2 regions of the Raskinella chloraquaticus genome follow, and region 2 is predicted to be linked to the other one. Evidence: riboswitches for the same ligand, from Rfam matches in the RefSeq annotation. Region 2 holds a riboswitch; the other holds the start of a gene.

Region 1 (4,424 bases), on a different contig from region 2:
AAAAAGGTTGATCCATGCCCGCCGCATTGCTGACCAAGATCATGTTCTCGGCGACCCTTGGTTTAGCCGGATTTCTGCTGTTTCAGGTGCAACCGGTGCTTGCGAAGTTCATCCTGCCCTGGTTTGGCGGCAGCGCGACGACCTGGACGGTATGCATGCTGTTCTTCCAGCTCGCTTTGCTGGCAGGCTATGGCTACGCCTACGCGCTCACCGCACCGATCAGGCCGCGCACCCAGGCGCTCCTGCATATCGGCCTGCTCGGGCTTGCCCTGCTTGCTCTGCCGATTACCCCGTCGGACGCCTACAAACCCGATAACGCCGACAATCCGCTCGGGCGCATCATGGCGCTGCTGACGGTGTGCGTCGGGCTGCCCTATATGGTCCTGTCCACCACCTCGCCCCTGCTGCAACGCTGGCTTGCCCAGATCGACCGCTCGCTATTGGCCTCGCGCTTTTTTGCCGTCTCCAATCTAGGCTCGTTTCTTGGCCTGCTGAGCTATCCTTTCATCTTCGAGCCGTTGCTCTCCAGCCCCGAACAGACGATCGGGTGGTCGCGCCTTTTCGTTGTGTTTGCGCTCCTCATGGCGGGTTGCGCGGCGATTGTCCTGATGCGAGCCAACCCGCCCGCCACGATGAGCGAGATGGCCGACGCCAGCGCAGCGCCCGCCGCCAGCGATCGATTTTGGTTATGGCTCGTCTACTCTGGGCTCGGCTCGGTGCTGCTGATTGCGACCACCAACCAGATGACGCAGTGGACGGCCGTCATCCCCTTCCTGTGGATTTTGCCACTGTCGCTTTATCTTGCGACCTTCATCATCGCCTTCGGCTACCAGCACCTCTATCACCGGCTGGGGTTCTTTATCGGCTTTGTGCTGCTTGCAGTCGCCAGTGTCGGGCTGGTGCCCAGCGATCCAGGCGAGGGCCTGCTGCTGCGCCTTGCGTTCAATGCCGCGACGATGACGGCAGGATGCATGATCTGCCATGCCGAAATGGTCCGCCTGCAGCCGCCCGCCACACGCCTGCCGCGCTTTTACATGGCGATTTCGCTCGGTGGCGCCCTTGGCGGCATCGCGGTGGCGCTGATTGCCCCGCTGATTTTCTCCGATTACTGGGAATATCCGCTGGCCCTGATAGCTACCACCGTGATGGGTGCTGCCCTGTCATGGCGCAGCCTCGAGCCAGGCGCACGCGGGCAACGCCTGGCGCTGATCGCCAGCTGTGCGTCAGCGATTGCTGGTGCAGGCTATGCCCTGTCGCAGACGGCGCATAGTGAGCGAGACGTCGTCGATCGCATCCGCAATTTCTACGGGGTCGTGAAAATTATTCGCGAACATCAGGACGAGCCGGAACGCTTCTCGCTCACCATGGTGCAGGCGGGCGTGCCGCAGGGTTCGCAATACCAGATCCCGGCCAGACGCAATGAACCTTATTGCGCCTTCCTGCCAGGCTCCGGCGTCGGCCACGCCCTTGCAGCGTTGCGGGCCCGGCCTGCGGCAAGCAAAATGCCACTTCGCATCGGCTCGGTCGGCCTTGGTGTCGGCGTTCTGGCAGCACTTGGTCAACCCGGTGATGACATGCGTGTCTATGAGCTCAACCCGGCTGTGACCGACCTCACCAACCGGCATTTCTCCTTCGTGCGCGACAGCAAGGCCAAGGTGCAGGTTTTCCATGGCGACGGGCGCATCCTGCTGGAGCGCGAGCTTGCCGCCGGCACGCCCGGCAAGTTCGATCTTCTCGTCGTCGATGCCTTTCGCGGCGCCTCGCCGCCGCTCCATCTGATGACAAAAGAAGCCTTCGACATCTATCTCAGGCACCTGGCGCCCGGCGGTATTCTTGCCATCAATTTCGAGATCGACGTCTTCGGGCTGGCGCCGCTCCATCGCGGGCTGTCGAAGGAATTCAGTCTCAATGTCGGCTGGTTTGAAACGCCGTCCGCCAGCGATGATTGCGATGACACGGTGAGCTGGGCGCTTTACACGCGCGATGCGGCGCTTTTTGCTGCGCCCGACATCAAATCCGGCCTGTCGCAGTGGCGTGACGATGGCAAAAGCACGCTTTTGTGGACGGACGCCAACGCCAACCTGCTCAGCATCGTCAACTGGGACAATCTGATCGGGCGGGTGGCGGAGTAATCCACCGCATTGACTTTCAGGCACAGGAAGCAGACCTTGACACCTATCCGAGGGGGGCCCTGCCGAGAGGGCTGAGATACCGACAGGCAGATTGCCGGCGCGGTGACCCTTGAACCTGATCCGGGTCATGCCGGCGGAGGGACGGATCTTGCGCAACCAGCGCTCCCTCCCCCTGCCCGTGCCCGTCACACATGTGGAGGATACGTCATGACCATTCACCAGAAGCCTGAAGCTGCCGCGCCGCAAACCGTCACCACCGGGCCCGTCACCGGCTCGGCCAAGCGCTACGGGCAGTTCCCCGGTCTTCACGGCATCGGCGTTCCCTACCGCGAGATCGCGCTTGACCCATCAGCCAGCGAGCCGCCGGTCCGGGTCTACGATGCCTCGGGCCCTTATACAGACGTTAAAGCCACAATCGATCTGGCCAACGGCCTGCCGCAAATCCGCGAAGAATGGATCGCCAGACGCCATTTCGCCGCCGCAACACCCCGCGCGGTGAAGCCCGAGGACAATGGCTTCGTGCCGCTCGATAAGCTCGTGCCCGCCTGCCCCGCCAATCGTCTGGTGCGTGTTGGTCAGGACGGGCAGATGGTGACGCAATATGAATTTGCCCGCGCCGGCATCATCACGCCGGAAATGATTTACGTGGCGCATCGCGAGAATCTGGCCCGTGAGAAAGCGCTCGACAACGCTGAGGCCATCATCGCCGATGGCGAGAGCTTCGGTGCTGCCATTCCGCCCTTCATCACGCCGGAATTCGTGCGTGAGGAAATCGCCCGTGGCCGTGCCATCATCCCCGCCAATATCAATCACACGGAACTGGAGCCGATGGCGATCGGCCGCAATTTCCTTGTCAAGGTCAATGCCAATATCGGCAATTCGGCGGTCACATCCTCGGTTGCCGAAGAGGTGGAAAAGATGGTGTGGTCGATCCGCTGGGGAGCGGACACGGTGATGGACCTCTCAACGGGTCGCAACATCCACAACATCCGCGACTGGATCTTGCGCAATGCGCCGATCCCGATTGGCACGGTGCCGATCTATCAGGCGCTGGAAAAAGTTGGCGGCGATCCGCTGAAGCTTGACTGGGAGGTGTTCAAGGATACTCTCATCGAACAGGCCGAACAGGGCGTCGATTATTTCACCATCCATGCCGGCGTGCGCCTGGCCTATGTGCCGCTCACCGCCCATCGTGTCACCGGCATTGTCAGCCGTGGCGGTTCCATCATGGCGCGCTGGTGCCTTGCCGGCCATCGCGAGAGTTTCCTCTACGAGCATTTCGGCGATATCTGCGACATCATGCGCAAATATGACGTGTCATTCTCGTTGGGCGATGGCTTGCGCCCCGGCTCGATTGCCGATGCCAATGACCGGGCGCAATTCGCCGAGCTGGAGACACTGGGCGAACTTACCAAAGTGGCGTGGGACAAGGGCTGCCAGGTGATGATCGAGGGCCCCGGCCATGTGCCGATGCACAAGATCAAGGTCAATATGTACAAGCAGTTGAAGGAATGCGGCGAAGCGCCCTTCTATACGCTGGGGCCGCTGACGACCGACATCGCGCCAGGCTATGACCACATCACGTCGGGCATAGGGGCCGCCATGATCGGCTGGTTCGGCACGGCGATGCTGTGCTACGTGACGCCGAAAGAACATCTCGGCCTGCCCAATCGCGATGATGTGAAGACCGGCGTCATCACCTACCGCATCGCCGCGCATGCAGCCGACCTTGCCAAGGGCCACCCGGCCGCCCAGCTCAGGGACGATGCGATGAGCCGGGCGCGCTTCGAATTTCGCTGGGAGGACCAGTTCAATATCGGCCTTGATCCCGATACGGCGCGCGCCTACCACGACGAAACGCTGCCCAAGGACGCGCATAAGACGGCGCATTTCTGCTCCATGTGCGGGCCGAAATTCTGCTCGATGAAAATCACCCAGGACATCCGAAAAGAGGCAGCCGAGCTTCTCGACAATGAGAAGACCGCACTCGCCGGCATGGCCGAGATGAGCGAGAAATTCATGGCAGGCGGGGGGAAGTTGTATGTGGATAAGAGAGAAAATTGACGGCGAAAGAAGTGATTTTCACTTGCGTGCTTATCCAGAATAATTTTTGTTTCCCTCTCGATGCCTGTGGAATACAGATTTAATCCTCTTGAGTAGTACAGATGGTAGCGACGTCCAGCCCTTCCGATACTCCGCCTGTCTCTCCTGCGCCTCCACCCAATGATGATTATTTTAGTGTCATAGGGTCACGTCCCGCTTACAAAATTCGCGATATATGTCTTGCACGGC
Region 2 (4,424 bases):
GGCAGCGGCAATCGGGGCGCCGGATGGAGGATTTGTGACAAGATTACATCATTCGGCGCAAACCACCTTGCCGGCCGATGGCACGACAGGGACGTTGATCGGTCGTGTCTGGCGGGCTGATCAGGACGGTCCGTCGGTGGTGCGCATTGATGATGACGGGGTCTACGACATCTCACGCTCGTTTCCGCTGGTGAGTGTGTTGTGTGAAGAAAACGATCCTGCTGCGGCGGCACGTCAGGTGAAGGGTGAGCGGCTTGGCTCTCTGGACGACATTCTGGCGGGCGGCGCGCAAGGGGGTGCCGGTCTGTCGTTCCTTGCGCCCATCGACCTTCAGGCGATCAAGGCGGCAGGCGTCACGTTTATTCTGTCCCTGCTGGAGCGGGTGATCGAGGAGCAGGCGCGGGGTGAACCGGCGCGCGCGGATGCCATAAGGGCGGACATTCTGGCCAGTGTGGGGCGTGATCTTTCCGGCCTCAAACCCGGCTCGCCCGAGGCAGCAGCGCTTAAAAAAACACTGATGGCGCGCGGCGCCTGGTCACAATATCTCGAAGTCGGTATCGGCCCAGACGCGGAAATCTTCACCAAGGCGCAACCGATGAGCGCGGTGGGCACGGGAGCTGATATCGGCATCCACCCGGGCTCAAGCTGGAACAATCCGGAACCTGAAGTGGTTCTGATCGTCAATTCGCGCGGAGTGTTGGTCGGCGCAAGCCTGGGCAATGATGTCAATCTGCGTGATGTCGAGGGTCGCTCGGCGCTGCTTCTCGGGCGCTCGAAGGATAATAATGCCTCAACGGCCATCGGCCCCTTCGTTCGATTGATCGACCATAGTTTTTCGCTTCAAGATATTCGCCGCGCCCATGTCGAACTGGTGGTCGAGGGCGAGGACGGCTTTCGCCTCACCGGCTCCTCGACCATGACGGCGATTGCGCGCGATCCGCTTGATCTGGTGTCACAGACGATTGGCCCTCATCATCAGTATCCGGACGGTTTCGTGCTTTTCTGCGGTACGATGTTTGCGCCGATCGAGGATCGCGACCATCGGGGCGAGGGGTTCACACACAAGACCAACGATATCGTCACCATTCGCAGCAGCAAGCTTGGCAGTCTCGTCAATCGTGTCCGCCCCACCGATGACGCGCCACCGTGGCGCTTTGGAACGGCGGCACTGATACGCAATCTTTCAGCGCGCGGCCTCATCTAGATGGGGTTGTCACGGCAAGCGACGGTGAAAGATGTGCCCTGTTGTGATGATCCACAGCAACGGGAAGGCAGGCGACCTTGAGCGAACTTTACGGCATTGTCTTCAAGATCGCCGCCACCTTTGTTTTTGTCGTCATGGCGATGATGGTGAAGCTGGTGGCGGCCCGCCTGCCGACGGGTGAAATCGTCTTTGCACGCTCGCTCTTTGCCGTCATTCCGATCCTGGTTTACATTGCCATGCGTGGCCCGGTGCGCGCTGCGCTGGCGACCAGACGGCCCTTCGCCCATGTGTTGCGCGTCTGTATCGGTATCAGCTCTATGGCGCTCGGCTTTGCCGGTCTGTCCTATATTCCGCTGCCCGATGCGACGGCGATCGGCTATGCGATGCCGATTTTCGGAGTGATTTTTGCCGCAACGATCCTGCATGAGCGCGTGCGCATTTATCGCTGGACAGCGGTTGGTATCGGGATGGTGGGCGTGCTGATCATCCTGTGGCCGCATCTGGGCGAAGCGTTGACAACGTCTCCGAGTGCGGCGGCCATCGGCGCCCTCTTGTGCCTTGTCGCGGCGGTCTGTTCAGCCTTCGCCATGGTGACGGTGCGGGCTTTGACGTCAACGGAAGAACCGCCAACCATCGCCTTCTATTTTTCGCTGGGTGGCGCGGCGATTGGTCTGGCGAGCGCGCTCTTCGGCTGGGTGATGCCAACGCCTGGCGAAGCAGCCCTGCTGCTGGCCATCGGGGTCAGCGGCGGCGTTGGCCAGCTTCTCCTTACGACCAGCTTCAAATATGCCGATGCGTCCCTCATCGCGCCCTTCGAATATACGTCGATTGCCTGGGCGACGATGCTGGGCTGGTTTGTGTTTGGCGATGTGCCGGGCACGCAGACCATCATTGGCGGTCTTGTCGTCATTCTGTCGGGCATGTTCGTCATCTTCCGCGAGCGTCAGCTGGGGCTTAAAGCAAAATACGAGGCCGCCGCCCGCATGCCGCGCTGAGGCGCCAGCGCCTTGCCAAAAACCCGCCATACGCTTACATTCCCCGTCATCTCGTCGGGGTGCCTGAATGATCAGGCTGAGAGGTGACGTCCAACCCGTCGAACCTGAACCGGGTCATGCCGGCGGAGGAAATCGAGATCTTGAGCGCGTTGCGTCCGTCAGTAGCCGATTTGGGTGAAGCGCTTCGTCATTTGCGACGGCGACAGCCGCGTGTCCATTGTCTGACAAATATCGTTGCGGCCCAGTTCACGGCCAACGTCTTGCTTGCCATCGGCGCTGTTCCCTCGATGACGGTGTCGCCGGAAGAGATTGGTGCCTTTGTCGCGAGCGCCGATGCGCTTCTGGTCAATCTCGGGACTTTCGACCGTGAGCGGCGCGAGGCGGTGGGTATTGCGGTCGACACAGCGCGTGAAACTGGCAAGCCCTGGGTCCTTGACCCGGTCTTTATTGATCGCTCGGCGGATCGTGGCCGATTTGCCCAAGAGCTGCTTGCAAAATCGCCGCGCATCATCCGGCTCAATGGCAGCGAATATGGTGCGTTGTTTGACGAGCCGGCGCAGGCGGACGTCATTCAGGCGCGTGCGCTTGCAGGCGGCGTAACGATTGCCGTGAGCGGAGCTTCGGATTGCGTCAGCGACGGGAGGACGCCCGTCATCTGCGGCAACGGACATCCCTTCCTGCAAAAGGTGACGGCGATCGGCTGCGCCGAAGCGGCCTTGATGTCGGCCTTTGTGTCAGTCACGCGCGAACCGATCCTCGCAGCCATTGCCGGGCACATCGTGATGGGCGTTGCCGGAGAGATCGCGGCACAAAAAGCACAAGGTCCGGGTAGTTTCTCGGTCCATCTCATCGATGCGCTGCATGCGATGGATGACGCGATACTGAGCGAGAGGGCGAGATTGTCATGACATCTCTTGATCTGTCGCTTTACGCCATTTTTGACCCTGATGTGACGCCGGGCATCGAGATGGCGCACGCGCTGCGCGCGGCGGCTGCCGGCGGCGTCCGCCTGCTGCAATTGCGCTGTAAATCCATGTCCACGAACGCTTTTCTTCATCTGGCAATGACCGCGAAAGCAGCGCTTGCGGGGACAGGCGTGCCGCTGATCATCAATGACCGGGTTGACATCGCGATGGCCTGCGGGGCTGACGGGGTCCATGTCGGGCAGGATGATCTGCCGGCGGACGCCGCGCGGCGCATTCTGGGCGCCAACGCTATTATTGGCCTGACGGTGCGCAGCGAAGCGGAGGCGCGTGCCGCGCCGCTCGAGGTGATCGACTATGTCGGACTTGGCGGCGTATTTGCGACCGCCAGCAAGGTCAATGAGACGGCGCCGTTGGGACTGGACGGGTTTCGTCGTCTGGTCGATGTGCTCAGATCGCGTCGCGCTGATCTGCCGATATGCGCGATTGCCGGTATCACGGTTGATAATTGTGGGTCGGTGATCGCCGCGGGCGCTGATGGTATTGCCGTTATTTCGGCAATTTTTGCAGATGGCGAGCCCGCCATGGCGGCAGCGCGCCTTTCTGCCGAAATCACCAAAGCGCGGGCAAACCGGCGATGACGATTCCCATTGCGCTGACGATTGCCGGCTCGGATTCAAGCGGCGGGGCGGGCATTCAGGCGGATTTGAAGAGCTTTGCTGCCCAGCGTGTCTATGGGGCGAGCGTGATCACCGCGCTTACCGCCCAGAACACGCAGGGCGTGACGGCCATTCATGCCGTGCCGCCCGCCATCATCCGTGCGCAGATGGACGCGGTTTTTGACGATCTCGCCGTCAAGGCGATCAAAATCGGCATGCTCGGCAATCGTGAGACGATCAGTGCTGTCGCTGACGGGCTGATGGCGCGCGAGTGCCCATTCATCGTGCTTGACCCTGTGATGGTTGCCCAATCGGGCGCGGCGCTCATTGATGATGGAGCGGTGGATGCCCTGATTGCCAACCTTTTTCCCCGCGCGCTGTTGGTGACGCCCAATCTGCCGGAGGCGGCACGGCTGGCCGGTGGCGTCATGGCGCGTGACGAAGGCGAGATGGCCGCGCAGGGACGCATCATTCTCGCGCGTGGTGCGCGGGCCGTACTGGTCAAGGGCGGACATGGCAGTGGCGACATGGCAATTGATATCCTGGTGAGTGAGACCGGTGTCACGCGCTTCAGCGCGCCAAGGCTTGCTGTCCGCAATACGCATGGCACGGGTTGTTCATTATCATCGGCCATCGCTGCCCT

Evidence for each region. Region 2 has a riboswitch for thiamine pyrophosphate ahead of thiM (hydroxyethylthiazole kinase). Riboswitches for the same ligand answer to the same signal wherever they lie in the genome.
Region 1: it holds a riboswitch for thiamine pyrophosphate, as region 2 does, so the genes downstream of both, thiC (phosphomethylpyrimidine synthase ThiC) here and thiM (hydroxyethylthiazole kinase) in region 2, are expected to answer to the same signal.

What each region holds. Positions count from the first base shown of each region.
Region 1 is NZ_JAKFWN010000001.1:80,061-84,484, forward strand. Features, by position in the region: gene ACINK1_RS00435 (fused MFS/spermidine synthase) at 15-2,132, shown strand; TPP riboswitch at 2,173-2,291, shown strand; gene thiC (phosphomethylpyrimidine synthase ThiC) at 2,340-4,196, shown strand; gene ACINK1_RS00445 (hypothetical protein) at 4,298-4,424, shown strand, end outside.
Region 2 is NZ_JAKFWN010000043.1:25,882-30,305, reverse strand. Features, by position in the region: gene ACINK1_RS13980 (fumarylacetoacetate hydrolase family protein) at 35-1,204, shown strand; gene ACINK1_RS13975 (DMT family transporter) at 1,282-2,199, shown strand; TPP riboswitch at 2,245-2,348, shown strand; gene thiM (hydroxyethylthiazole kinase) at 2,340-3,107, shown strand; gene thiE (thiamine phosphate synthase) at 3,104-3,763, shown strand; gene thiD (bifunctional hydroxymethylpyrimidine kinase/phosphomethylpyrimidine kinase) at 3,760-4,424, shown strand, end outside.